4 regions of the Paenibacillus mucilaginosus 3016 genome follow, and region 1 is predicted to be linked to each of the others. Evidence: riboswitches for the same ligand, from Rfam matches in the RefSeq annotation. Region 1 holds a riboswitch; each other region holds the start of a gene.
What was found. Region 1 has a riboswitch for cyclic di-AMP ahead of PM3016_RS08955 (APC family permease). Riboswitches for the same ligand answer to the same signal wherever they lie in the genome.
Positions count from the first base shown of each region.

Region 1 (7,128 bases):
ATCTCCTTTGGAGACCCTCCGTGCACCGAGCTTCTTCCTCCTGGCAGGACACAGGGTGTGTCTTCACCAAATCTCTGTAACACAAAGAGACCAGGCTTTCCGAACTTGCCGGAATCCTGGTCTTGCTCATTTTTCTCTTACCCAGCGACGTATATCGTTTTTGAAAGCGACCTTTATGCGAAGCATAACGGAGCGCAAAAACGATATTACGAGCTCTCTACGAGCGAATAAACAAAGAGACAAGCTTGCCTCCCAGATAAACACCGGCCACGCCCAGCACACCGGCAATCGTCACCGGTGCGGGCAGCGGCAGACGGATGAACGTGAACAGCACGCCCACAACCATCCCTGCCAGCAGGGACAACACCGCTTCCATCAAGCTCCATCCACCCTCTCTCGCCAGGCGCTCGAGTCTGCGCCCGGAATCGGTATGAGATCTACGGGATATTCTGCCGCAACGGGCAGCCGATTATGAGAGAAGGGCCATGCCGGTCAATATATTCCACCTTTTCACTCCGATTTTTCCACTCTCAATGGGAAGCCCTTTCAATTATAATAAAGTTATGCAAGCGCTACCAAAATAGCGAATAGCGCAGCATAAACCCAAGCTGTCAGGAGGAATATCATTTGGCAATTACCACCGTTTCTACATCCGTACTGCTCCGCAAAAGCTCCGCCGCCCTGCTGTCCCTTGTCGTAGGGGCCGGACTGCTCGCTCCGATTCCTTCCGCCGAAGCATCCAGTATCTCCAGCGATTATAAGGCCTATGTCATGGCGCCGCTCACCAAGATTACGGACTGGAATGCGTTCCGCAACCAGCTCATCACCCTGAAGAACAATAATGTATACGCTGTCACGACCGACGTATGGTGGGGTGATGTGGAAGGTGCCGGGGATAACGTGTTCGACTGGTCCTACTACAAAACTTACGCCGATACGGTCCGCGCGGCCGGGCTCAAATGGGTGCCGATCCTCTCCACACACCAATGCGGCGGCAACGTAGGCGACGACTGCGATATCAAGCTCCCGAACTGGCTGTGGAGCAAAGGAGCGCAGGATCAGCTGACTATCCGCAGCGAAACCGGTTTCTACAACAAGGAAACGCTCTCTCCATGGTGGAGCGGCACGGCCGCCCAGTATGACGAGCTCTATGCTTCCTTCGCTTCCAACTTCAGCGGCTACAAGGACATCATCGCCAAAATCTATCTGTCCGGCGGACCGGCAGGCGAGCTCCGCTTCCCGTCCTACAATACGGCGGACGGCTGGTCCTACCCGAGCCGCGGCAAGCTGCAGGCTTACACGGACTCCGCCAAGGCCGACTTCCGTACCGCCATGCAGACCAAGTACGGCACAGTAGGCGCCCTGAATACGGCGTGGGGAACCTCCCTCGCTTCGTTCTCCGACGTGAGCCCGCCGAGCGACGGCGACAATTTCTTCACGAATGGCTATAAGTCCAACTACGGCAAGGATTTCCTCACCTGGTACCAGGGTGTCCTGGAGAAGCATGTGAAGGCGATCGGCGCCAAGGCGCACAGCCGCTTCGACTCCGTGTTTGGCGTGCCGGTCGGCGCGAAAATCTCGGGCGTGCACTGGCAGATGAACAACCCGACCATGCCGCATTCCGCCGAATACGGCGCAGGCTATTACAATTACAGCACGCTGCTGGACGCATTCAAGAGCGCCAATCTCGACCTGACGTTCACGTGCCTGGAGATGACCGACGCCCAGGCGAATACGGCGCCTTATTACTCCGCACCGAAGTCTCTCGTGATCCAGGTGTCGAACCTCGCCAACCAGAAGGGCATCCGCCTCAACGGCGAGAACGCGCTGGCCATCGGTGACGCCGGCCAGTACCAGAACGTGGCCGAGATGCTCTTCAACTACAACTTCTCCGGCTTCACGCTGCTTCGGATGTCGAGCCTCGTGAATGCGAGCGGAACGGCTACCTCCTTGATGAGCTCCTTCCGCGATGCCCTGGCGATGACTCCGACTGCCGTTACCTTCGTCGTGAAGGGGGCTCCCACAGCTTCCGGTGACACCGTCTACGTAACCGGCTCCCGCTGGGAGATGGGCAACTGGACAACCGGCGTTTACCCGCTGAAGCTTACTTACAACAGCACCACAGCGGACTGGAGAGGCACAGCCTATATCGGGTCCGGACGGAACTATGAGTTCAAAGCGATCGTCAAGAATTCCGCAGGCGCCGTTACCTGGGAGCCGGGCTCGAACAACACGCTGACCGTTCCATCGGCCGCAAGCACGTACACGATCACTTGGTAATACCGAAGGGCAGAGCTAGGCCGGGACTCCCCTGTGCCTTGAACCTGCCCCACAGGCTGCCCCGAATCAGGAAGCGGCAGAGCCCAAACCGGCTCTGCCGCTTTTCATTTGGACGCAAAACCGAACAGGACTAAGCTTCATCGCTATGATCGCGGTAACATAAAGGAAAAAGTCCTAATCCGGGGATATTAAGGTGGATCTGACGTTTTACAAAGTACGGCTGCAGGATTATGATCGTTCCAGTAATGAAATTCATATTTCGCTGAATTTCCGTTCAAGGAAAACGGGGGAACCATTGGGACGAAGCCGCTTCGTCATGGGGTGAATCAGCACAGCCTGCAACAGGCGCCGCTGTAGGGCGACTCTAACGCCCGAATCCGTCAGCTAACCTCGTAAGCGTATTTAGAGAAGGTGAGACTGCGCGCTCGGATCACAGCTGCAGGGGGACCCTGCGGCTTTTTTCGTGCATCAAAAAAGGAATCAGGGAACAAAGAGCGGACAAACGTCATTAGCACATCGGTTGGGTAATATACAACTAAACTATTTTATCTATGGCGGGTGAGTGTCGGATGTTTGCATCCATCAAGCGATTCCTTATAGGACGGCCGTTAAAGTCCAACGAACTCGGGGAACAAAAACTGAACAAACTGAAGGCCTTGGCCATTCTTTCCTCAGACGCCCTCTCGTCCGTCGCTTACGGGCCCGAACAAATCCTGCTCGTCCTGATGACCGTGGGTGCCGTGGCCTTCTGGTATTCCATTCCCATTGCCGTGGGCGTGCTGATCCTCCTGACCGCGCTGATTCTCTCCTACAGGCAGATTATCTTCGCTTATCCGCACGGCGGAGGGGCCTATGTCGTGTCAAAGCAAAATCTCGGTATCTATCCCGGATTGATCGCCGGAGGCTCCCTTCTGGTCGACTATATCCTGACGGTGGCGGTCAGCGTCTCCGCCGGCACGGATGCGATAACGTCCGCCTTCCCGGCGCTGCATGACCACACCGTTCTGATTGCCGTGGCGTTCGTCATTTTCATCACGCTCCTGAACCTCAGAGGGGTGACGGAGTCCGCGTCGGTCCTGGCCTATCCGGTGTACCTGTTCGTGCTCGCCTTATTCATCCTGATTGGCGCGGGGCTGTATAACATCATCTCCGGCAGCGGTCCGTCCGGAGTGCATGCGCCGCTGGGTACCCCGGTGGCCGGCGTCGGGCTGTTCCTCCTCCTTCGGGCCTTCGCCTCAGGCAGCTCCGCCCTGACCGGGGTGGAAGCCATCTCGAATGCGATCCCGAATTTCGAGGATCCGGCCCCGAAGAATGCGGCCAAAACCTTGACCGCCATGGGCCTCCTGCTGGGGCTGCTGTTCTCGGGCATCGTCTTCCTGGCTTACTACTATGGGATTACCCCCCGTCCGGAAGTGACCGTGGTGTCGGAGATCGCAGAGGCGACCTTCGGAAGGAATTTCATGTATTACTTTATCCAGGGAACGACCGCCCTGATTCTCATCCTGGCTGCGAATACCGGCTACTCCGCCTTTCCGCTGCTGGCCGTCAATCTGGCCCAGGATAAGTTCATCCCCCGGATGTTCACCGTGCGGGGAGACCGGCTCGGCTATTCCAACGGCATCATCATCCTTGGCGTGCTGTCCATTCTTCTCATTATTGTGTTCAAGGGACAGACCGAGCACCTGATCCCGCTCTACGCTGTCGGTGTTTTCATTCCATTCACCCTGTCGCAGACGGGCATGATGATGAAGTGGAAGCGGGAGAAGCCGGAAGGCTGGGCTCTCAAACTGACGATCAATTCAGCCGGAGCCCTGATCAGTCTGCTCGTCACGATCATGTTCTTTTTGACGAAATTCACACAGGTGTGGACGGTTCTCGTGTTCCTCCCCCTGATCATCCTCCTGTTCCACCGCATCCGGAAGCATTACGAAGCGGTGGGAGACCAGCTCCGGCTGACCACCTGTGAGCCTGCGCTGACCATTGAGGGGAATGTCATGATTCTTCCGGTGGCGGGCATCACCCATGTGGTGGAGAATTCGTTGAACTATGTCAAATCGCTGGCTCCCCACCAGATCATTGCAGTGCACATCCCTTTCGACAGGGAGAATGAAGCGGAGTTTCAGGAAAAATGGAAGGCATGGCAGCCTGATGTCCGGCTGGTCACTCTGCACTCCCCTTACCGAAGCATTATTCAACCGCTGACCAAATTCATCGATACCGTGCAGCGCAAGGCCGGGGAATCGAACTATCAAGTGACGGTAGTGATCCCCCAGTTCATTCCGAAGAAGGGCTGGCATAACATCCTGCACAACCAGTCCAGCCTTCTGATCCGCGCCCACCTGCTGTACCGCCGCAATGTCATTGTCACCACAGTTCCGTATCATCTCAAAAAATGACGGTGTTCAAGCCGAGATTCCTCCATCCTGGCTTGCTTGCTGTCTGAAGGCTGGCGGGCATGGCAGGCTGGTTAGCTGCCGGCGAGAAGCTTTCAAGCCAATGCGGCCGCTGGCGGGTAACTCATCCCCCCCCCCCGCGAACCACTGGCTCCTGCGCCGCGGCCTTTCTATCCAAAATTTGAGAATTTCTGCGGAATCCTGTACGCTAGTGGAAAGTAAGGAGTACACGCCATGCCCCATCAAACCAACTCATCCGCTGATTCGCATCCCTCTCCAGCCTCCCTCGCTTCCTCCAAGGGAGCGCTCTACCGCATGATCGCCGCGATGGCGATCTTCGGGTCGGTCGGGTTCGCCGCCGGCCGGACAGGCCTGCAGTCCTTCGAGCTCGTCTTCGTGCGCTGCATCTGCGCCGTGCCGATCCTTGGGACGGGCTGGCTGCTCTCCGGCCAATTCCGGCGAGAGGCCTGGCCGGTCCGCGAGGTGCTTCTCGTGCTGCTGAGCGGGTTGTGCTTAGTGGGCAACTGGGTCTTCCTTTTCCGTGCGTTCGAAGCGATGCCGGTCACCGTTGCCGTCTCAGTGTATTACCTGGCCCCGGTCTTCGTGCTGCTGCTCGGCAGCCTGCTCTTCCGCGAACGGCTGAAGGTCTCCTCGGCCGTATCGGTCGCCGTCTGTGCCGCCGGCACGGCGCTGGTCTCCGGGATCGGCTCCGGCGCGCCGGGGGAAGTGCTCTCGGGCGGCCTCCTCTGGGCCCTGCTGGCCGCACTGCTGTACGCGCTGGTCACGCTGCTCGGCAAGGGCATCCGCCGGATGAGCCCCTATGCCGTCGCGATGCTCCAGACGGCGGTCGGAGTTCTTCTCCTGCCGCCGCTTGTGCACTTCGCGGCGTTCGGGGGGCTCGGGAGCAGCCAGTGGCTGTGGATTGCCTTGATCGGTGCGGTCCATACCGGCCTCGTCTACTATCTGTTCTTCGGGAGCCTTCGGCATCTGCCCGCGCGGACGATCTCCCTCCTCGCCTTCCTGGACCCGGGGATTGCCATGCTGCTCGACATGCTGATCACCGGCTTCCGACCGGGCCTGCTTCAGATCGTGGGCATTGTGCTCCTCTTCGGAGGCATGGCGGTGCCTCTGTGGGATCGGAAGGACAGGGCGGCGCAGCCGTCTGCCCTAACGGAATAGCGAACGACCGGACACCATTGTCCCCTGCCATGGCAGCCTTGACCCCAAGGCTGTTCTTTGGCGTTGTTACCCAAGTCTGATTTGTACGAAAAGGAGTCGGTACCCTTGGAAGCACTTCCTGTATTGATCATGATCGTTATTGTCGGATTCGTCCTGCGGCGGAGAATCCGGGCGGCCGCCCGTCCGGTGACGGGCCGGGGGCTCAGACTGCTGCTGCCCCTTCTGATCCTGCCGCTCGGCCTTCCCGGCGTATGGAATCCGCAGCTTCACCTGACCTTGAAGGAGGTCGTGCTGTCTCTTCTGTTCGGCCTGCTCATGTCGGTCCCGATGATTCTGACCACGAACTACGAACGCCGGGAGGACGGACGGATCTACCCGGTGAAGAGCAAAGCCTTCATTGTCGTCATCCTGGCCCTGATCGCCCTGCGGCTCGGTCTGCGCAGCTACCTGTCGGCCCTCGATCCGGCCGAACTGGCCATGCTGTTCTACCTGATCGCTGCGGCCTATATCGTGCCCTGGCGGATCGCCGGCTTCGTCAAGTTCCGCCGCATCCAGGGAGCAGCCCGCCAGGAGGATCAAGGGTTCCCCCTATAACCTTCGGCGCATGCACAAAAAAGCGGCCGGTCAGGAGAGATTCCGCCTGACCGGCCGCCGCCCTTATTGCGCTTGATCAACCTTTATTTCGTGAAAATCTTGACTTCCTTCGGTGCCAGCGTAACGGTGACCGATCCGTTGTTGACGGTGACGGAATCGGTGCCGAGCTGGTTGCGGAGCGTCGTGCCGCCCGTCAGGTTATCGAGGCTGCCTACCGTGCGGGTCTGGCTGCTCCAGGAATTGTTGATGAGCACGACCGCCTCGTCACCGTTCTTGCTGCGCTGGAAGCCGTAAACGGTGCTGTCGGCCCATTTTTCCTTCTGGGTGCCGTTCTGGAGCGCCGGATGGCTGTTACGCACCCCGTTCAGCTTCGCAATGTACTTGTAGAGATCATGGTTCGCATTCGGTACGACATCCTCGCGGTTCGCCGGGTCGTCTCCGCCGCTGTAGCCAAGCTCCGTGCCCTGGTATACGATCGGAATACCGCGGGAGGTGAAGAGGAAGCCGAGGGCTGCCTTGAGCTGAGGCCACTTGTCGGACGTGTTGCTTGGGTTGCCCGATGCCTCGTTCAGGAACCGCTTCACATCATGGTTATCGAGGAACAGGCCGTTCAGCCTCGCATCGCGGTACTTCGAATCGCTGGTGTACCGGTCGCGGATCAGCGTAGGGGAACCATCCTTGC
Region 1 is NC_016935.1:1,987,531-1,994,658, reverse strand. Features, by position in the region: gene PM3016_RS08965 (XapX domain-containing protein) at 218-376, opposite strand; gene PM3016_RS08960 (family 14 glycosylhydrolase) at 628-2,280, shown strand; cyclic di-AMP (ydaO/yuaA leader) riboswitch at 2,531-2,695, shown strand; gene PM3016_RS08955 (APC family permease) at 2,850-4,676, shown strand; gene PM3016_RS08950 (DMT family transporter) at 4,989-5,852, shown strand; gene PM3016_RS08945 (cytochrome c biogenesis protein CcdC) at 5,958-6,446, shown strand; gene PM3016_RS08940 (family 14 glycosylhydrolase) at 6,530-7,128, opposite strand, start outside.

Region 2 (7,128 bases), 2.6 Mb from region 1:
CCTGAGCGCCAGCTTGGGTGGAGGCGCCGTTGGGATACCACCCTGATCGTATCGGAGTTCTAACCTGGTACCGTGATCCGGTACGGGGACAGTGTCAGGTGGGCAGTTTGACTGGGGCGGTCGCCTCCTAAAGCGTAACGGAGGCGCCCCAAGGTTCCCTCAGAATGGTTGGAAATCATTCGAAGAGTGCAAAGGCATAAGGGAGCTTGACTGCGAGACAAACAGGTCGAGCAGGGACGAAAGTCGGGCTTAGTGATCCGGTGGTACCGAATGGAAGGGCCATCGCTCAACGGATAAAAGCTACCCTGGGGATAACAGGCTTATCTCCCCCAAGAGTCCACATCGACGGGGAGGTTTGGCACCTCGATGTCGGCTCATCGCATCCTGGGGCTGAAGTAGGTCCCAAGGGTTGGGCTGTTCGCCCATTAAAGCGGTACGCGAGCTGGGTTCAGAACGTCGTGAGACAGTTCGGTCCCTATCTGTCGCGGGCGCAGGAAATTTGAGAGGAGCTGTCCTTAGTACGAGAGGACCGGGATGGACGTACCGCTGGTGTACCAGTTGTTCCGCCAGGAGCACGGCTGGATAGCCAAGTACGGACGGGATAAGCGCTGAAAGCATCTAAGCGTGAAGCCCCCCTCAAGATGAGATTTCCCAGTATGTAAGACCCCTTGTAGACGACGAGGTTGATAGGTTCGGGGTGGAAGCGCGGCAACGTGTGGAGCTGACGAATACTAATCGGTCGAGGGCTTATCCACAAGCTTCTGAAAGGAAGCGGCGGCAATAGTTAAGCTTTAGATCTTCGCTAGCGAATGAGGATATATTGTTTTGGTAGTGACCTTTGTGCGAAGCACAACGGAACGCAAAACAATATACCCGAATGGTTGTTTCGTTTCCAGTTTTCAAGGTACAAGCCTTGAACAACCGTTTGGTGATGATGGCGGAAGGGAACCACGCGTACCCATCCCGAACACGAACGTTAAGCCTTCCAGCGTCGATGGTACTTGGACCGCAGGGTCCTGGGAGAGTAGAACGTCGCCAAGCCAATGAAGAGCCCTTTTGGACCACGAGTCCAAGAGGGCTCTTTTTGCTTTGATCTTCTTAATGCCGGAGCTTCTTTTGTCCTCCTTGTATTTTATACGGCGAGTTAGAAAAAACTAGGGGGAGATGGTGAACTACAACAGGGAGGACAAAGAAATGAGCAAAACCTGGACAACCATATCGATTGTTGCCCTACTGGCCCTGTATGGCATGCTGCCGGGGTGGGTGCGAGCGGAGAACGGCGCGGCACAGAATGGAATGGATCAGGCCAACCCTATAGGAACAGTAAGACAAAGCACCAACGGTGCGCAATTCGGCAGTGATGCAGGACTTGGCCTGTCAGGAAGTACACCTGGCTTTTTGATCAACAAGCAGCAGATCATGTCCACCCCTGACGGGATGGCCGGCTATCGCCCGTTGGCCGTATCGGCGGACCGGGAGGATGGAGCCGATTGGGGATGGCTTGGCCTGATCGGCTTGGTGGGGCTCTCCGGCTTGTCTTCTGCCAAGCGAAGCCGAAGATCCAGGACAAATTCATAAAAGGCGTGGATCAATAAGCTCTCAACCGAGGGACCGGTTCGTATGATTCTACACATGAGGAGGCGTAACAGCATGAGTGGTGTACAGCATAACGAAAACAATGAAGAATTGGCCGAGCTGGGCACGCATATGGCGGGAGCAACGGGGCTGCACAAAACGAGAACCAGCGATGAAGTGATGGTGATTGAAGCTCCCGGACAAGGTCCCGGGATTGTAGATAATCGGGATCATGAGAAGGATTTTAAGAAGAACGGGAAATCCATTTAACGAAAAGTACTGTTCAATAAGGCTTTGGAAGCCCCGGCTTTCCAAGCCTTATTTAGTATGGAAGCCGTGTGAGAGGGGCTGAATCTGATGCGTATACTTCGGATAACGGGGTAAGAAGTAAACAGCAAAAGGACCCCTGTCTTATGAACAAGGATCCTCGCTGTGTATGGGAGAGAAAAAACGATAAGAACTGCTTTTATTTGCGGGTCCGTGAGATCAAATCCGATACGGTAACAAATTCATAGCCGCGCTGCTTGAGCTCCGGCAGGATCCGGCGAAGCGCTTCGACCGTTTGGCTGCAGTCCCCTTGAAGGTCGTGAAACAAAATAATGTCTCCATTGTGTACATTGTTCAGCACTTGGGCGACAATTTTATCCACACCGGGCTTCATCCAATCCTTCGTATCCTGATACCAGGACCACATCACTACCGTGAGCTTGTCTTCCTTCATGGATTGGAGAAGGGCGTCATTATAATAACCGCCGGGTGGGCGAAACACATGGGGCATTTGCTCCGTAATATCAAAGATCACTTCCTGCGTCTGGCGGATTTCGGTAATGAGCCGTTCGGCAGGATAGTGTTTGAGGAAGTGATGGTCAAACGTATGGTTGGCGATCTCATGCCCTTCATTCACTTCACGAATGGCAATGGCGGGATACAGCTGTACCCGCTTGCCGATGACGAAGAATGTCCCCTTGGCCCCATACTCATGCAGCAGATCGAGAATCTGGGGCGTATAGACAGGGTTGGGGCCGTCATCGAACGTCAAGGCAATGAGCTTTTGGTCGGTCTCCACGTTCCAGACCACCTCGCTGGGCCGCGGAGCTGGAGCGGCTGCACCGGTCAAACAAAACGTTGTCAGGACACACAGCAGAAGCCTGCGGACACCTTGATTCATGTCGGTCACCTCCGTGTAACATGATCATGCTTAGGGTTCGACCGGCACAGGGCTCCTATGCGCCTGAAGAGAGGCCAATAAAAAGCAGGCCTCCCATCTCTGCACCCGGCCTATTGCCTGGGCAGCTTAGATAGAGAGACCTGCTTTTTTGGGAGCGCCCGATTAAGAACCAAGCACATGAACCTTCACGTTCTGAATACCGAACTGCAGTGCAGCATGGCGTCCTTGCGGCATAAAAATATCAATCTTGTTCCCCTTCACGGATCCACCGATATCCGTTGCTACGGCATACATGCCTCCGACCGGAAGGCCGTCGTGCGTGTAGCCTTCAATAAATACCTTGGACCCCAGAGGAATGACTGCAGGGTCAACGGCGATCGTCCCCAGCTTCAGAGGATTACCCATGTAATCTCTGGCCGCGAACGTACCGTTTTCCGCCGCTGCTGCTGTATAGGCAGAAGCTCTGGCTTCGATCGTCTTCGTGTACAGAGGAGCGATCTTCGTAGGGCGGTACCAGGCCGGAGCATGGTATTGTCCATCCACCCCAAGAATAGCGATTCGGTTCAGGTTGTCCCACTGGGTCTGGATGCTGAAGGAGTCTGCAAGCATCCGGAAGGGAACGTAGGCCCGCCCATCCACCAGCTTGGCGGCTGCTTCTTGCACGGAAGGCTGGCCGTTAACGGTGATGTTCGGGTCGCCGGTAGTGAAAACAACGGTGGTTGTGGAGCTGCTCAGGGTAACCTTCATCTGAGCGCCGGCATGCTCCCATTGAAGCTGATAACCCAGCTTGTCCGCCATGACTCTGGCCGGAACCTGAAGCTTGTGGTTCTCGTCAAGGAACGGCTGGGCGTCCGGAAAATGCACGAGGCTGCTGTTAACCTGCACTTTGATATCCTCGGCGAGTCGGACCGTCTCGGCCTGTGCAGGACTTGCAAATACAAGAATTGCGGCTGCAGGCAGCGTCAATAGACATGCCTTCAGCATGGACGTGATGCGACTATTCAACAGGATCCCTCCATATCGTTGCACCTGTCCGGCGAATACTGGCATCCGCCGTCAGTTGTCGATCATAGCCTCCGAGGTTAGTTGTCGGGTTCGGGAAGAAGGTTGGTTCCCTAGCATGGTGCCTGCTTCGCTGCAGTAGTGCCAGCGGCAGACAGCCGTTGCATTCACCCCATGTGATGCGTCCCCCGTACGTACATCTAAAATACATGCGCGATTCGGCTCTTAAGAGCGTACCATACGATAAAACCGGGGGGCAATGGATAAAATCATCCAGTCCCTTCCTTTAATTGACACGGGGGGTTAACCTCAGCAGGCATGTGGGTTACAATGGATGAAATGATCCGGAGGAACCCGCGGAACGAGAGCAGAGTAAGGTCTGGAAAGGCAGCGGGTGAAAGAGGGGAAAGCATGTATCAAAGAGATTATATTCTGCGGATGATTGAGCAGGCAGGGGTGATAGTTGGCCGCGTGATGCATCTGGCCCGGAACAAACGGATGCAGGAGGCGATAGAGCTGCTGCAGCAGGCGATGAAGGAAATGCTGGGGCTCGGCTCCAAGCTGATCGGGGCACTCTCGGTGAAGGATCTGATTGCACTGCTGTCCAAGGACGGGGAGCTGGATTCGGCCAAGGTGCTTGCACTCGGGGATTTGATGAAGGCTCAATCGGAGCTGCAGCGGGAGGGCGGGGAGGAAGCGGCTGCCCAAAGGACAGCAAGGAAATCTCTTGAGCTGCTGCTGATCGGGCGGGAATACGATGCCCGCGGCGAACTGAGAGAAGAATTCAACAGACGGATTCAAGAGGCGCTGGATATCACCGGACGTGCGGGGCTGAATGAGGGGATCTTGTCGAGGATTGTCGGTTATTACGAGGAGCAGGGGAGCTATGCCTGGGCGGAAGACGCCTTGTTTTACCGGCTGGAGGTGCTGCAAGGCGGAGAGCGCGAACTGGAGTGGAGAGCCGCCGTAGAAGAAGGGATCCGAATGTACGAACGGTGGGTCCTCCTGGAGGACACGCCGCTGCGGGCAGGCGGCTTGTCTGCGGAAGAGGCCGAGGAAGGCCTGCGGACGCTCCGGCAATTGAAAATCACACAGAGCCAATAACAGGAAAAAGTGCAAAACCGATCACAGCAAATACGAACTATTATCACATCCAAAACAAAAATAGTTCGCCTTTTGGAGTTGACATCCTTTGTGAAAGCCGATAAACTGAAAGAGATCAATAGCTTGGAAAAAAACACGTTTAACATTCGAATAATCTCGTATAATGTCGGGAATATGGCCCGAATAGTTTCTACCCGAAAACCTTAAATTTTTGGACTACGAGTAAGCGTTTGATGAAGAAGGTCGGCACCGGGGCGGTGTCTGGCCTTAACTTGCGCTTAGGAGTCTTCTTGTCGTCCTTACTCATAGACTGAACAGCTTGTATTTGAGCATGTGCAGCATCTATCTGGAAGGACGTTTTGTTTTTTATTGGACTTGGGTTCGTTACGGATTGAAAAGCAAGCATATGGAGGGTACCTGAATGTCGGTTCTTGTTGGAGTCATCATGGGAAGCCAGTCGGACTGGGAAACGATGAAGAAAGCGTGCGACGTGCTCGATGAGCTGGGAGTTGCATACGAGAAGAAGGTGGTATCGGCCCACCGGACGCCGGATCTGATGTTCGAATACGCCGAAACGGCGGCTGAACGCGGACTGAAGGTCATCATCGCAGGAGCAGGCGGCGCGGCACATCTGCCGGGTATGGTCGCCTCGAAGACGGTTCTGCCGGTCATCGGCGTGCCTGTGAAGACGTCGACCCTGAACGGGCTGGACTCGCTGCTGTCGATCGTACAGATGCCGGGCGGCATTCCTGTAGCGACGGTGGCGATCGGACAAGCTGGCGCGACCAATGCGGGCCTGCTCGCGGCGCAGATTCTCGGCGCCTTCGACGGCGGAATCCAGCAGCGGGTGGCGGAGCGCCGCGAACGCATCGCTAAGTCTGTCATGGAAAGCAGCGTGCTGGAATGACCATGAACGAAGCGAACAAGAACCGGCCGTATGACCCGCTCAAAGTGACCCCGCCCGGGTCCGTGATCGGCGTCCTCGGAGGCGGCCAGCTCGGACGCATGCTGGCACTGGCCGGCAAGGCGATGGGCTACCGGTTCGTCACGCTGGACCCTACGCCGGATGCGCCCTGCGGCCAGGTGGCGGACCGCCAGATCGTAGCGGCATATGACGACGCGGCGGCCGCAAGAACCCTTGCGGAAGAAGCCGACGTCATCACGTACGAGTTCGAGAACGTCGATGCCGGTGTAACGGAGCTGCTCATGCGGGAGTCTTACGTGCCGCAGGGCAGCGAGCTGCTCTACACGACGCAGCACCGGCTGCGCGAGAAGCGCGCCATAGAGGCCGCGGGCGTCAAAGTAGCGCCGTATGCGGAAGTGGCCAGCGCCGCGGAGCTTCGGGAGGCCGTGGAGCGCTTCGGCACGCCCTGCGTGCTCAAGACCGGCGACCGGCGGTTACGACGGCAAGGGCCAGTGGGTCATCCGCTCGTTGGATGAAGTCGAAGAGGCATTCGAGACGCTGAGCCGGGCGAAGACGGAGCTTGTACTCGAGCAGTTCATCCGCTTCGAGCGGGAGATCTCCGTGATCGCGGCGAGAAGCCCGCGGGGCGAAGTGAAGGCTTTTCCCCCGGCGGAGAATATCCATGTGAACAATATCCTGCATCTCTCGATCGTTCCGGCCCGTGCGCCGGAAGGCGTGCTGAAGCGGGCGGAAGAGATGGCGCTGCAGATCGCCGAGAAGCTGGATGTGATCGGGCTGATCGCCGTGGAGATGTTCCTGACTTCGGACGGCGAGCTGTTCGTCAACGAGTTGGCACCGCGGCCGCACAATTCCGGCCACTATACGATGGAAGCGTGCCGGACCTCGCAGTTCGAGCAGCATCTGAGGGCGGTGTGCAACCTGCCGCTCGGCGATCCGTCGCTGCTGGTGCCGGTCGTTATGGTGAACGTGCTGGGTGAACATGTGGTGCCGCTGCTGGAGTGGATTCAGAATCCCGAATCGCAGAGCGCTGTGCCCGGTGTGACCGCCAAGCTTCACTTGTACGGCAAGGAGGAAGCCAAGGCGGGACGCAAGATGGGCCACGTGAATCTGCTGGCGGACCGCGCGGAAGATGCATTCCGCTGGATAGAGCTGTCAGGCGTATGGGAGTCTAAATAGAGAAGCAGCAGATCAAGTCAAAGAGCAGATACCGGAGGTATGGGGAATCATGATCGATCGTTATACAAGACCCGAGATGGGCAGCATTTGGACGGAAGAAAACAAATTCAAGGCTTGGCTTGAAGTCGAAATTCTTTCCTGCGAAGCATGGGCGGAGCTTGGTGTCATCCCGAAGGAA
Region 2 is NC_016935.1:8,094,891-8,102,018, reverse strand. Features, by position in the region: rRNA gene PM3016_RS33730 (23S ribosomal RNA) at 1-755, shown strand, start outside; rRNA gene rrf (5S ribosomal RNA) at 925-1,041, shown strand; gene PM3016_RS33720 (WGxxGxxG family protein) at 1,195-1,578, shown strand; gene PM3016_RS33715 (hypothetical protein) at 1,651-1,845, shown strand; gene PM3016_RS33710 (polysaccharide deacetylase family protein) at 2,042-2,743, opposite strand; gene PM3016_RS33705 (stalk domain-containing protein) at 2,906-3,748, opposite strand; cyclic di-AMP (ydaO/yuaA leader) riboswitch at 3,800-3,979, opposite strand; gene PM3016_RS33700 (DUF6483 family protein) at 4,157-4,849, shown strand; purine riboswitch at 4,986-5,088, shown strand; gene purE (5-(carboxyamino)imidazole ribonucleotide mutase) at 5,271-5,756, shown strand; partial or broken gene purK (5-(carboxyamino)imidazole ribonucleotide synthase) at 5,753-6,950, shown strand; gene purB (adenylosuccinate lyase) at 7,000-7,128, shown strand, end outside.
Region 2: it holds a riboswitch for cyclic di-AMP, as region 1 does, so the genes downstream of both, PM3016_RS33705 (stalk domain-containing protein) here and PM3016_RS08955 (APC family permease) in region 1, are expected to answer to the same signal.

Region 3 (7,128 bases), 2.3 Mb from region 1:
CCATGAGGCACCCACCTTCCACATTCGTCTTATTCCTTCATCATAATGCAAAAGCCCGTTTTTCACAATTTTGAACCCCTGAGAAATAATCCCCTGTCCACCCACATATACATGCTGTAGATGCTTGTCAACGGGGTGAATATGAGATGAAAAACCGACTACATGCCTCCATCACATCATGGGGCGCCGTTCTGATCGCAGCCTGCGGCGCCGTGCTGCTTACCCATACCCTGCTGCTCGCAGACGAAACCGCGGGGGACAAGCGCAATACCGCGTGGGCGGTGGCAGCGGACAGCGGCACCGGCCTGCCCATGCTCCGGCCCGCGGCCTCACACAGCGTCACGGCCGCTCCCGCTTCGCCGGCGGCGCGTGGGCCGGCAGACGGCTCGTCCACGGGCCTGGCGCTGTCGGCCGGAAGCGGCGAAGCCCGTCCCGCCGCCGCCCGCGCCGCCCCGGCCGGCGAGGCCCCGCCCGCTCCGGCGGCCCCTCCGGCAACACCCGCGCCGCCGAGCCTGCCGGCGAAGCCCGCGGAGAAGCCCGCACCGAAGCCGCTGTCCGGCCGGATCGTGGAATATCACCTAACCGCAGAGTACGACGCCACAGGCAAGATGATCACCGGCACCTCGTCGATAACCTGGACCAACCCCGGCAGCCTGCCGGTGTCCGAGCTGTATTTTCACCTGTATCCGAACGCCTTCGAATCGAAGAAATCCACCTTCATGCGGGAATCCGGGGGCAAGCTGCGCAGCGACGTATCCAAGGAAGGCAGCTTCGGCAGCATGACCGTCTCCTCGATCAAGTTGATGGGCGGCTCGGAGGCCGAACTCAGCGGCGCTTCCGAATATGTCCAGCCTGATGACGGGAACAAGGACGACCGCACCCTGCTGCGGGTGCCGCTGCCGAAGCCCGTGGAACCGGGAGCCAAAATCACGCTGCAGACCGACTTCACGGTGAAGCTGCCGCAGGTCTTCGCCCGGATGGGCTATGCCGGCGACTTCGTCATGGCGGGCCAGTGGTTCCCGAAGATCGCCGTCTACGAGCCGCAAGGCACCCGCGGGCGCACCGATGAGGGATGGAACCTGCACCAATACCACGGCAATTCCGAGTTTTATGCCGACTTCGGCATTTTCGACGTGAAGCTGAAGCTGCCTGCGGACTATAAAGTGGCCGCCACGGGCTTCCCGACGAAGCCCCCCGTCGACGACGGCGCAACCAAGATTCATACCTTCTATGCGGATGACGTGCACGACTTTGCCTGGTCGGCCTCCCCGCATTTTGTGTATTACGAGGAGCCGTATGCCACGCCCCATCTGCCGGGCGTACGCATCAAGCTGTACCTCGACCCGAAGCACGAGCATCTCAAGGCCCGCTACATGACCGCCGCCAAAAAAGCGCTCGCCCGCTACTCCGAATGGTACGGAACGTACCCGTACTCCACCCTCTCTGTGGTCGTGCCCCCGGAGGACGGAAACGGGGCGGGAGGCATGGAATACCCCACCCTGATCACCGCCTGGGGAGCCGGCGAGGAGAACCCGAGCCTGGAGCTCGAACGGGTCGTCGTGCACGAGATCGGCCATCAGTTCTTCTACGGGATGGTGGCGAGCAACGAATTCGAGGAAGCCTGGCTTGACGAGGGCTTCACTTCCTATATCGAAGACCGGCTGATGGAGGCCGAATACGGCGTGCGTCCGAATCTCCTCGTGGAATCGAGCTATATCACCAGCCCCGAGGCCCTGAAGAAAAACGCCTGGAGCTACGACGGGCACAGCCACTACGCGGAGAATGTCTACACCCGAGCAAAGCTGGTGCTGAAGGCGATGGAGCGGCAGACCGGTCCGGAGACCATGAACAAGATCATGCGCACGTACTTCCAGCGCTGGAAATTCAAGCACCCGACCACGGCCGACTTCCAGCTCGCCGCGGAGGACGTCACGAAGACGAGCTGGCAGAGCTTCTTCGACCAGTACGTCTACGGGGACTCCATGGTCGATTATGCGGTAGGCTCCATCTCCACCCGGAAGCTGACGGAGAACGGCCAAACCTACTATGAGAACAGCGTCGTGCTCCGCCGACAGGGCGGCTCGGTCCAGGGCGTTCCGGTCCGCTTCCACTTCACGGACGGCACCCGGCTCGACAAGACCTGGGAAGGCGGCGACAGCGAGGTGCTCATCAAGCTGAACCATACGTCTCCCCTCGCCTGGGTGTCCATCGATCCGCAGTATACGATCGTGCTGGAGAACAAACGGATCAACTCGTTCATGAAAACCGAGGTCGACCCGCAGCTGTCCGTCCGCTGGAACCTCAGCGTGCTGAAGATTCTGGAGATACTCTCCGGCTGGATCGCATGGTAAAGGAGGATGACCGAAGATGAATGCCTTACGTAACCGGATCTCCCACGGCTGGTCGATCGCCTGGAAGCAGCCTTTTGCCGTCATCGCCCTCTTCGTCTACCATCTGGCCTGGGGCGTGCTGCTCTACAAGCTGATCCAGTCGGTCGTGCTGCCTCTCCTGCACCGTTATCCCGGGGAGGTGCTTCCCCGGGAGGCCGTTCAGCTGTTCTGGATCGAAGGACAGTTCCAGCTGATGAAGACCGACCTCCTCCAGCCCTACCTCTGGTGGGCGCTGGGACTGCTCGCCCTGCGGGCGGTGCTGCATCCCGTGCTGAACGCCGGGGTGCTCTACTCGCTGCATAACCGGGATCTCAATGCGGGCTACCGGTTCGTGGAGGGGGTGCGCCGGCTCAGCGTCCCGTTCTTCTCGCTCTACGTCCTGCAGCTGCTGATGACCCTCGCGCCCTTGTACTGGCTGCTTCCCTATGCGGCCGGCCAATATATCAAGCACTCCTCTTATCTGTCTTACGGCAAGGCGCTGCTGCTACCTCTCGGCATCTTCATCCTGTGGGTCTTTCTCCTGCAGCTGCTGTTTCTCTTCCTGCAGATTGCGAAGACGGCCGGACGGTCGTCCCTGTACGCCCTGATCTTCGTCGCCCGGCATCTGCCCGCCATCCTTGCCGCCGGAGCGGCCGTCGCCGTGGTGTCCCTGCTGGTCTCGGCTGCGGTCATGGCCTCCAGCTACCTCTGGGCCGGCTTCCTCGCTCTGCTCGGCTATCAGGCGTACCGGCTGCTTCAGATGTTCTTCAAGGTATGGGCGATCGGTACCCAGTATGCCCTGTGGATCGAAAAAGCGTAACGCCGGGGCGTTTGCCTCCACCTGTCCTTGGTTTTATCCGGTATCAAGCGCCGTTTTCCATGCGTGGCTGCGTGGAGGGCGGCGTTTTTGCGTTTTTGCTTTTTCGACAGCTCGTTTGTAAATATGCCGTAAACCCTGGACCGCCCCCTTTTCCGGAAAAATATGTATGCGCTTGCAATCCTTATTCTGTACATAAACAAAAGGTTTCACTTTAAACGCCGACTTTGTGACAACTTTGTGACACAAGCAGGAGAAACTCGAACTTACTCGAATATAGTTACTCGGTAATAAAAAATGAATATTTTGCCGAATTTCTGTCTCAGAAAACGGGGGATCCATTTTGGGTGAATTGATCTCGCTTCAGAGTGATCATAGGGAACCTTCAACCGAACCCTTCAGCTAACCTCGTAGGCACTTGGAAGGGGAAACTTCTTTGAAAAAGCAGCTTGTAGGACTCACACTCGCATTATCTTTGTTTTGCGGTATTTCCGTCGGCAGCGCTTACGCGGAAACCCCATTAAGCGCAGCGGTCAACGATGGCTTGGGCGCGCCGTACAAATGGTCCGGCACCACCAAGAGCGGCTTCGACTGCTCCGGTTACACTTCCTGGGTATTCGCGAAGTTCGGCGTCGACCTGCCGCATACCTCCAAAGGCCAGGCAGCTATGGGCACTTGGGTGGACAAGGACAATCTTCGTGCCGGCGATCTCGTGTTCTTCAACACAGACGGCAAAGGCATCTCCCACGTTGGCGTGTATGTTGGTGAAGGCAAGTTCTACCACTCCGCCACGAATCAAGGCGTAACAATCACGAAACTTAGTGAAGGCTATTACGCCAAAAGGTATGTTACCGCCCGTCGCGTGCTTTCCGACGCTGCTTACGAGCAGCTCATGACCGACAAGTAACATCTGCGGCGTAACCCATCCTTACTTCTTCTTTTAAAGAAAGCCTTCTGGGCCTCCCCCGTTCGCGGGCCGGACAAGCCCTGGGGGCTTTCTGTCGTTATACGGCAGGATTCGGGTAAGTACCGTATATCTATTATTGGCGAAAGGAGCCGCCGACCACTCTATGATCCTCTTCCTGCACCGCAAAGACCTGCGGACTGCGGATCTGCCCGCGTTCGATTATATCCGTGCCTGCGGCCGGCCGAGCCTGCACGTGCTTGTGGTTGACCCGTTCCTGCTGCGCAGGGACCGCCACCGGGAACACAGCGGCCGCAGCTTCCTCGCCCAGGCGGCCCGGCTGCAGCAGCGGTATGCCGCCGAAGGGCAGCGGCTGCATCTGCTCTGCGGCGATCCGGCCGCGGTGACCGGTGCGCTGCTCGAAGCCCATGCGGTCCGCGAGCTCGTGTTCCACGAGGACTACACCCCCTACGCGGTGACGCGGGACCGCAGCCTGCGGGAGACCGCAGCCGCCCGCGGCGTGCGCGTCACCGCGTTCGACGAGCAGGCGCTTGCGGACCTGCGCGACTTCCAGCGCCATGCCGGCCGCAGCGAGCCGTACAAGGTGTTCACGCCTTACTACCGCCGGTGGCGCGATTACCTGCGGCAGCATTTCCGGCCGGCGTCCACCGTAAGCGCAGGGGCGCTGCAGACCCTGCCGCTGGCGGAGGGCTTTGCGGAGCGCTTCCCGCTGCCACCGGAGCTGGAGGAGGCGCTGGCCTCCTGCCGGTTAGAGCCGGAAGGCAGCGGCCCGGAGACGGCGCTGGAGGACTTTCTCTCCGGGCGGCTGGCGGGCTATGCGGAAGGGCGTGACCGGTATGCCCGAGAGGAGACCAGCCGCCTGTCGCGGCACCTGAACACCGGGGCCCTCTCGATCCGGCGTGTCTATGAGCGGCTGCTTGACGTCAGCGCCGATGCGGAGCCCTGGCTGCGCCAGCTCGCCTGGCGCGACTTTTATCTCTACCAGTCGCGGCTCGATCCCCTGTTCTACCGCTATGAGAAGGTATACGATCTCTCCGGCATGCCCTCGGACGGCTTCCAGGCATGGGCGGAGGCCCGGACGGGGATTCCCATCGTGGATGCGGCCATGACGGAGCTGAACACGACGGGCTGGATGCCGAACCGGCTGCGGATGATCACAGCCATGTTCCTGACGAAGAACCTCCTCTGCCCGTTCCCTTACGGGGAGCGCTACTTCCGTTACAAGCTGGCCGATTACGACAATGCGCTGAACCGCGGGGGCTGGCTGTGGAGCGCCTCGCTCGGCTTCGATGCCGCTCCCTACTTCCGCGTCATGAACCCCGTGACGCAGTCGCAGACCCATGACCCGTCCGGGGCGTATATCCGCCGCTGGCTCCCGGAGCTCTCCGGGCTGTCCGACAAGGAGATTCACCTGCCCCGGCCGCACGCGGTCGTGGAGTTGAAAGCGTCGCGGGCAAGGGCGATCGAGGTGTACAAGGAGATTCTGGCCTCATCCGCCGGAGGCCGGGAACAGGGGTAGCCGGGGTGCTGGGGAACGAGGCGGATGGAAGGCCGCTTGGAGACCAGGCATGCCGGTCATCTCCCCGCGTGCCGCAGGGCCGATCGGCAAAGGCACTTGCATTCCGGCCGGTCCAAGGACCGTACAGCCTGCTGGACCAAGGTCCAGCCCGCATCCCACCGCGGGTCCGTTTCAGGAGAAACCGGGGGGCGTTACAATATAGGTATACCCAGAGGGAAGGCGGCTTCTTCCCCAAACGAAAGGTGGACTCCTATTATGAAACGTTGGTACCGCTCGGTTTCCGATAAAAAACTCACCGGCCTGTGCGGCGGATTGGCCCAGTACCTGAACCTCGACCCTACCCTGCTCCGGGTGCTCGTCGTCATCCTGACCTTTGCCTCCAGCGGCAGCCTCATTCTCTTCTACTTCCTGGCCGCCCTGATGGTGCCGAAGGAACCGTATTCCGGCTCGTTCCCGCACTCTTAATGTGCCAGCCCCTCGCCAGTCATGGCCGAGGGGCTTTTGCTTTGCCGGCCCCCTCCTCTTTTCGCGCTGCAAGGACAATGCTTGTTTTGACAATGATAATCTTTATCAATTACAATAGGGATATTATTTCATCTGATCTTCCACGAATCCGAATCCCCCATAGGAGGCATCATTGCATGTTAATCCAAACCCGTACCATCGTCGTCCAAAAAGGACACGCCGACGCCGTAGTCGAGCGCTTCAGCAAAAGAGGCCCTATCGATGAGATGGAAGGCCTGCTCGATGTCAGCGTCATGGTCAACCGTTCGAAGAAAGAAGATACGGAAGAGGTCGTCGCCATGATCCGCTGGGAGTCGATTGACGCCTGGAAGAACTGGGAGAAGAGCCCCGCTCATATCCAGGGCCACCGGGAGAAGAAGGGCCAGAGCCTGCCGGAGTACGTGATCAGCTCGACCGTCAACATGTACGAAGTCAAGGAACGCCGTGAAGGAACGTTCGTGAAGCAGGAACAGTAAAGCTGGCGGCAGCACCGGGCGCAGAGGCCATCCGGACATGACCCGTTATATTTTCTGATCGTTCAAAAAAAGAGTACAACCCGCTAAGGATTGTACTCTTTGGCTTGCACCCGGGCGAGTCCTTACTCTTCTCCTACCGCCACCGGATTGTCCGGATACGAGATCCAGTCGCTCCAGCTGCCGGCGTACAGCTTCACGTTCTTGAGGCCCGCTTCACTGAGCGCCAGCACGTTCGGGCACGCGGTTACACCGGAGCCGCAGTACACGATGATCTCATCCGCTTCCGCGAGGGGACCAAAGCGTTCCTTCTGCGCCTCCGCGGACTTCCATGCGCCTTCCGCCGTCAGGCTGTCTTTCCAGAAGTAATTCACCGCGCCGGGGATGTGTCCCGCCGTCTTGTCGATCGGCTCCTCGATCCCCTGATACCGGCGCGCCTCTCTCGAGTCGATGAGCACGGTTCCCGGACGGCCCTGCCGCGAGCGGACGCCCTCCATGTCCACAACCAGTTCGCCGCGCAC
Region 3 is NC_016935.1:8,423,461-8,430,588, forward strand. Features, by position in the region: gene PM3016_RS35280 (YwhD family protein) at 1-4, opposite strand, end outside; gene PM3016_RS35285 (M1 family metallopeptidase) at 147-2,351, shown strand; gene PM3016_RS35290 (hypothetical protein) at 2,368-3,189, shown strand; cyclic di-AMP (ydaO/yuaA leader) riboswitch at 3,484-3,618, shown strand; gene PM3016_RS35295 (C40 family peptidase) at 3,623-4,093, shown strand; gene PM3016_RS35300 (cryptochrome/photolyase family protein) at 4,257-5,630, shown strand; gene PM3016_RS35305 (PspC domain-containing protein) at 5,886-6,095, shown strand; gene PM3016_RS35310 (antibiotic biosynthesis monooxygenase) at 6,272-6,610, shown strand; gene PM3016_RS35315 (sulfurtransferase) at 6,733-7,128, opposite strand, start outside.
Region 3: it holds a riboswitch for cyclic di-AMP, as region 1 does, so the genes downstream of both, PM3016_RS35295 (C40 family peptidase) here and PM3016_RS08955 (APC family permease) in region 1, are expected to answer to the same signal.

Region 4 (7,128 bases), 300 kb from region 1:
GCGTAAAGTTTTACGGATCATAGCGAATTATTGGAGTGGCCGACACCGCTGTCCTTTGATTGATGAGCTGATGATCAAGACCGGTCGCAGTAAAGAGGGCATATACAAAGTACTAACGGTGCTCGCGAAAGAGGAGTACATCGAGTGGTCCCCTACAATCCCCCAAGTTATGTTAGTCATCAATCCGTATGAACGAGATGCGCCGAACAACTGGGCGCAACCGGTCCGATCCCAAACTAGGTACTTCATGGATTAGTCCAAAGTTACCTTTGACCATGATGCATTACTAAGAGGATACCGGTTACATGACACCTTTTATAAGGGTGACAGCTAGTACATACAAAGTAGCCGCGGGCTTACCGTGGCTTTTCCCTTATCCAAAATTATTCGAAATGGAGCTAATTTTTTGTGCCTTTCATTTCAAAACGACGGTATTTGAGACAAGTTTTTTTGTCAGATGACCTGATACTGGAGCTACAGCAATGGATAAAGAGATAATGGGCCAGTATTGGGTAAGCAAGAACATCGCCCGGAGATGGTCCTTAACTACCCAATACCCGAATCCGGCCATTACCGCCCAACAGGCACCAGCAGGGGACGGTAATCCGGGAGGCCAACGATTATAGAGGCTGCCAGCGATCCGCAGAATAGACAAACTATACATTGAACAAGAGCGGAGATAGCCAAGAAGTCAAAATAAAATGTCCGATATGCGCGCTTCTGGCCATCTGCATACAGGCTGCAATTGTTCCGTGACTGCTGGGGAACGGATCCCAACCTCCATCACTGGCCACATGATGACAAAGAATCCCCCCACCAGTAGGCTAGTTACTCCTCTTCTCGAGAGGCTTTTTTGGTGCAAAACTTCTGTCTTTCTTTATATCAAGACTTCATAATATGCCATGGCCCTCCGAAACAACTCATCCGTATGCATATCGAAGCCCGTCCCGACCGGGTCTGAAATAAGATTACACAAGGATGCAGGTTCCCAAGCATCTTCGTTCTCCCGCCATTGCGCCTCAATCGCATCGGATAGCAGCTTCAAGGCGGAGCAAGCAGGTCCGATCAGGTAGTCCTTGTGAATTTCGAGCGAATAACCTTGTAACCAGAGATGGTTCGCGTAAGTGATCATTTCCGTCACTGTGCCTCTGTCGCCAGGGTGAATATGCCGGACGCTATTCCTTTTGCCATAACGATTTGCCCAGGCGTCCCTGACAGGTTCCGGTCTTGCGCGCAGCATAATATGTGACGCTATGGATACGTTTTGCCTACGCGCGACGAGATCCAGAAGAGCGGTTTGAACCAGATCCGTTCGGTTGTCGCCCCATATGATCCGATGCAAAGCCGTGATTTCGAGAGCTTTGCGAATGGTTGTTCGCTTCAACTGATGGAGGAAAGAGGCCCATCTGATTATATCGAACGCCTTGTCGTCGGAAGACATGATACATTCACCCCATCCGGAGTAGGAGCCGCAGCTGATGAGCAGCACCCCGTAGCGGCAATTCGTCAGCCTTCCCTTCCTCGCATGGAAACAGGACTCATAATCAAGCTCGAAAAGCTGGATCCCCGTAATACGTGCATCTTCCAAACGCTTGTCTTCTTCGCTAATAACGAGAGCGTCGTTTATTAAGCCAATTGTCATCGTCATCTCTGCGTCACCTCAACCAGAAGGATAACGGCGATACCCAGGCGATAAAACAGAGTATTCCGCAATTCCTTTCTTAACCGCTGCCTCTCCTCTCGATATGGAGGTTGAATCGAGTTACCGTTGTTCATGATGATTTCCCTTCCTTTCGGATCGTAATGGTCCGATTGAGCAGGGCACAGCATAGAAGCCGTACTTAAGAAGGAGATCCGCTTCAGTAGGGCTTATCGTTCATGGACGTCTCGTCCTATAAGCGCATAGAAGATAGGTCTCTCTGAACGCTTACGAGGTTAGCTGTCGGATTCGGACTGAGAGTAGCCCTTCATGAAAGAAATCATGATTCACCCCAAGGCAGTTGTCAGCCAACTCTAGGTTCCCCCGTTTCCCGGATCCGGGAATTCAGCGATTACGGCATTTCAGCGTATACCTTACCATTCGAACTGAGCAACATGATACGCGATGATGGCATGTACTGTAAAATTCGCGAAATGCGATATAACGATGAAATATCGAAAATTAGCTTGTCATCCCTGATTTCGAGCGATAGAAGCCAGTGTTTCGCGATTGCAGCCTATGCTGTCTCGCTCAATCGTGCAAAAGGGACGATAAGCCTCGGAAGATGAACGATAACCCGCATTCGCCGATTATGGAAACGAATGCGGGCCGATATTTTTTTATACTTTTTTTACGCGTCCCCGCGACATCTTAACACTATTTTTATGCCGAACCGTATTATCATTGCTTATGCGGAAGCAGAAAAACAAAATATGAACCGCTGAATTTCACGACACGTGGAAGCGGGGGAACCACTGGGACCGGACCGTAAGCCGGACTATGGGGTGAATCCCAAGGTAACTTGGGTAAGGCGACTCTCACGCCCGAATCCGACAGCTAACCTCGTAAGCGAATCTAGGGAGCAACATTTTTTCGTAATGCGCGCGTTTATTTGGCTGCGAGCGCAGAAGCAGCGAGAAGAGTCAATCTTCCGCGGCTTCTTTTTTGTTGCTCTTACGGTGGAGGAGAAGGTGCAATGAGTTTAAAAACGGACGGGTCTTACATCTTGGTGGCCACCACGAACAAGAGAGGAAGGGCATTTATGAGCGTGCTCCATTCGATGAACATGCCGTACGCCGTGCTAACAAACAGCAAGCAGGAAATGCTGGAGCTGGAGGAGCTCGGGATCGAACCTACCGTTCTAGTCGATACCGTCGATAGGTCAGCCTGGTTGGTACCGGATATTCCTATTGGCAAGGTGATTATCTTTGAAGAGTCTCTGCCGCTAACCTGCCGCTATCTGCAGGCTGTCACATCTTGGACCCAAGGTCCCATCTATGTGGTATCAAGCAGTGGGATGATTCGAAGGATGTATAAGGAACTGGGAGCCACATACGTCATTCATAGCCGAAATGCTGATGTGTCGTTTTTACTCGATATAAGTTCGAAATAGGAGGTTAGGTTACCATGTTGGATATTGTGATGGTGGTATCTTTTATTGTTCTGGCTTTACTAATGGCGGGATTGGCTGCTTGGGCTGGCAAAGTTTCCGATGAAGGAGCTGGCCGTTCATGATGTGGGCGCTTGGTGTAGTAGTTGTCGCCGTCTTTGTCTATCTGACATATGTGTTGTTAAATCCAGAAAAATTCTAACTGCGGGAAGATAGGAAGGGGTTTGGGTCGTTATGTACGCTACTTTGTCCATCGTGGTTACGCTGCTGCTTGTCTTGGTGCTGGCGCGGCCAGTCGGTCTTTATATGGCACAGGTTTTTGATTATGAGAAGTCCAAATGGGACAAATGGTTCGGCTGGATCGAGAAGCCGATCTATACCATTAGCGGGATCTGCCGCGACAATCAGACCTGGAAGCAATATGCGCTCGCTGTCGTCTTTAGCAATCTGGTCATGATCATTCTGGTTTATTTGATTTTTCGTTTTCAGAAGTTTCTGCCGCTCAATCCATCCGGAATTGCGAATATGGAGCCCACGCTGGCATTCAACACGGCGATCAGCTTCATGACCAATACGAATTTGCAGCATTACAGCGGAGAAAGCGGCCTTTCCTATCTATCTCAAATGATTGCTATCGTATTCATGATGTTTACGGCTCCTGCTACGGGACTAGCGGCAGCGATTGCCATCATTAGGGCGCTTGCGGGTAAGCCGATAGGCAATTTCTTTGTCGATTTGATTCGTTCGATTACACGAATTTTGCTCCCTGTAGCTTTTGTCGCGGCACTGATCTTTATTGCGCTTGGTGTACCGCAAACACTTGAACCTACCGTTACGGCTCATACGATCGGCGGTGAAGTGCAGGAGATTGCACGCGGTCCGGTGGGATCGTTCCTCTCCATTAAGGAGCTTGGCAATAATGGCGGCGGCTTCTTCGGCGCAAATTCCGCCCATCCGTTCGAAAACCCGGATGCGATCAGCAATCTGCTGCAAATCGTTCTGATGCTGCTTTTTGGCACGGCAATTCCTTTTACGTATGGCAAAATGGTCGGTAATGCAAAACAAGGGCGTGTACTATTCGTATCCATGGCGATGCTCTTCATTATGATGCTGGGGATATCGCTGGTGGCTGAGACGGCCGGCAACCCCGTCTTGAATGCCAGCGGAATTCAGCATGATCAAGGCAGCATGGAAGGGAAAGAAACGCGATTTGGCGTGATTCAATCGTCTTTCTATTCGGTTGTGACGACCGCTTCGGAGACAGGCGCCGTGAATACGATGCATGACACGATGACACCGATCGGCGGACTTGTCACGCTCGCGAATATGATGCTTAATACCGTATTCGGAGGTGCCGGAGTTGGCTTTATCAACGTTCTCATGTATACGATTATTGGTGTTTTCTTATCGGGCTTAATGGTGGGGCGGACACCGGAGTTCCTCGGCAAGAAGATCGAGGGTCGGGAGATGAAGCTGATTGCCGTTACTTTGCTGATCCAGCCGTTCATAATATTAGCACCGACGGCGCTTGCACTTTTCATCTATCCGGAGACGATCTCTAATCCTGGATTTCACGGGCTAACACAGGCTCTATACGAATTTACCTCCTCTGCGGCCAATAACGGCTCCGGCTTCGAGGGACTTGGCGACAATACGCCATTTTGGAATATCTCAACAGGCATAGTGATGTACCTGGGGCGTTTCTTCTCGATCGTGACCATGCTGGCGGTTGCAGGCTCGTTGGCAGCCAAGAAGCCGGTGCCGGAAACCTCGGGTACATTCCGTACCGACAACGGATTATTCGCCGGCGTATTCCTTGGGACGGTTCTAATTGTAGGCGCGCTTACCTTCTTCCCGGCCCTTGTGCTCGGACCGATTGCAGAACAATTAACGCTTAAGCCATAAGCATAGAAAGTAAAAGCGGAGGAACTTAGCCATGAGAGAGAAAAAATCGATGATGAGCAGCGCGATTATTCAGAAAGCGGTCAAGGAGTCATTTCTGAAACTAGATCCGCGTGTCATGGTTCGGAACCCGATCATGTTCATTGTAGAGATCGGTTTTCTAATTACAATGCTGCTGATTTTCGTGCCGGATTTATTCGGCGGTACCGTTTCAAGAGGCTACAACCTGGTCGTGTCACTGATTTTGCTGTTCACCGTATTGTTTGCGAACTTTGCTGAAGCATTGGCAGAAGGTCGGGGAAAGGCGCAGGCTGACACGCTAAAGAAAACGAAGCAGGATATCAAGGCGAATAAAATCGTCGGACACCATTCCATCAAGCAGGTAGTATCGTCGGAGCTTCGCAAAGGCGATGTCGTTATTGTCACGCAAGGAGAGATGATTCCCGGCGACGGCGAAGTGATCGAGGGACTTGCATCGGTTGATGAATCCGCGATTACAGGCGAGTCGGCTCCTGTTATTAAGGAGGCCGGCGGCGATTTCAGTTCGGTCACCGGAGGTACGCGTGTCGTCAGCGACCAGATTAAGGTGCGGATTACGAGCGACCCGGGGGAATCGTTCCTTGATCGTATGATCGCGCTCGTTGAAGGCGCCAAAAGGCAGAAAACTCCCAACGAAATTGCGCTTAGTACCGTTTTGACAAGCTTGACCTTAATCTTTTTCATTGTTGTCGTGACGCTTCCATTCTTCGGGAACTACTTGAACGTCAATTTGGAAATACCGATGCTGATCGCGCTTCTCGTCTGTTTGATTCCGACGACAATTGGCGGTCTGCTGTCGGCGATTGGTATTGCCGGCATGGACCGCGTAACACAGTTCAATGTGCTTGCGATGTCCGGAAAAGCGGTAGAGGCAGCAGGGGATATCAATACGATTATTCTCGATAAGACGGGCACAATCACGTTCGGCAATCGGATGGCGAGCGAATTCATTCCCGTCGGGGGACATCAGGAGAAGGAAACGGCTGCGTGGGCGGCAATCAGCTCGCTTCAGGACGAGACGCCCGAGGGGCGTTCCGTACTAGAACTGATGAAGAAGCAAGGGTTCACACATGACGCCGCTGTAGGAGACGGGGCCGAATTTCTCGAATTCAAGGCTGAAACCCGGATGAGCGGCATGGATCTGAAGGATGGCCGCAAGGTGCGCAAAGGCGCCGTCGATGCCGTCAAAAAGTGGATTGTTGCCCAAGGCGGTAAAATCCCGAAGGACCTTGATCCAAGCAGCGACCGAATTGCCAAAGCCGGCGGCACGCCGCTTGCCGTGGCCGTCGATCAAGAGATTTTTGGCCTGATCTACTTGAAGGATACCGTCAAACCGGGCATGAAGGAACGTTTTGAACAAATGCGCCGGATGGGGATTAAAACGATCATGTGTACGGGTGATAACCCGTTGACGGCAGCAACAATCGCGATCGAGGCCGGCGTAGATGATTTTATCGCCGAGAGCAAGCCGGAAGATAAGATTGCAGTCATTCGCAAAGAGCAGGCGGAAGGCAAGCTAGTTGCGATGACGGGCGATGGTACCAATGACGCGCCTGCGTTGGCGCAGGCCGATGTAGGCATAGCGATGAACAGCGGAACGGTAGCTGCCAAAGAAGCGGCTAATATGGTCGATCTGGACTCGGACCCATCTAAAATCATTGAAGTCGTGGCGATTGGCAAACAGCTGCTGATGACGCGCGGCGCATTGACGACATTCAGTATTGCGAACGATATCGCTAAATATTTTGCGATCATCCCTGCAATGTTCATGCTGGCCATCCCGCAGATGGACGCCTTGAATATTATGCGGCTAGGTTCGCCGAATTCCGCGATCTTGTCAGCTTTGATCTTCAATGCTGTCATCATTCCCTTGTTAATTCCGCTGGCGATGAAAGGGGTAGCGTATAAGCCCATGTCTTCGTCCGCGCTGCTGCAGCGCAATCTGTTCTTTTACGGTTTGGGCGGCGTAATCGTGCCGTTCCTAGGCATTAAATTGATCGATCTTGTCGTTCATCTGTGGGTATAACGGGAAAGGAAGGAAACCAATGAAATTGATTGTGAGCAGTATTCGATTAAGTCTCGTGCTTATGGTGGTATG
Region 4 is NC_016935.1:1,686,405-1,693,532, forward strand. Features, by position in the region: gene PM3016_RS07685 (enolase-like domain-containing protein) at 878-1,648, opposite strand; cyclic di-AMP (ydaO/yuaA leader) riboswitch at 1,911-2,060, opposite strand; cyclic di-AMP (ydaO/yuaA leader) riboswitch at 2,409-2,567, shown strand; gene PM3016_RS07690 (hypothetical protein) at 2,676-3,092, shown strand; gene PM3016_RS38035 (hypothetical protein) at 3,107-3,214, shown strand; gene kdpF (K(+)-transporting ATPase subunit F) at 3,214-3,291, shown strand; gene kdpA (potassium-transporting ATPase subunit KdpA) at 3,324-4,994, shown strand; gene kdpB (potassium-transporting ATPase subunit KdpB) at 5,026-7,056, shown strand; gene kdpC (potassium-transporting ATPase subunit KdpC) at 7,076-7,128, shown strand, end outside.
Region 4: it holds a riboswitch for cyclic di-AMP, as region 1 does, so the genes downstream of both, PM3016_RS07690 (hypothetical protein) here and PM3016_RS08955 (APC family permease) in region 1, are expected to answer to the same signal.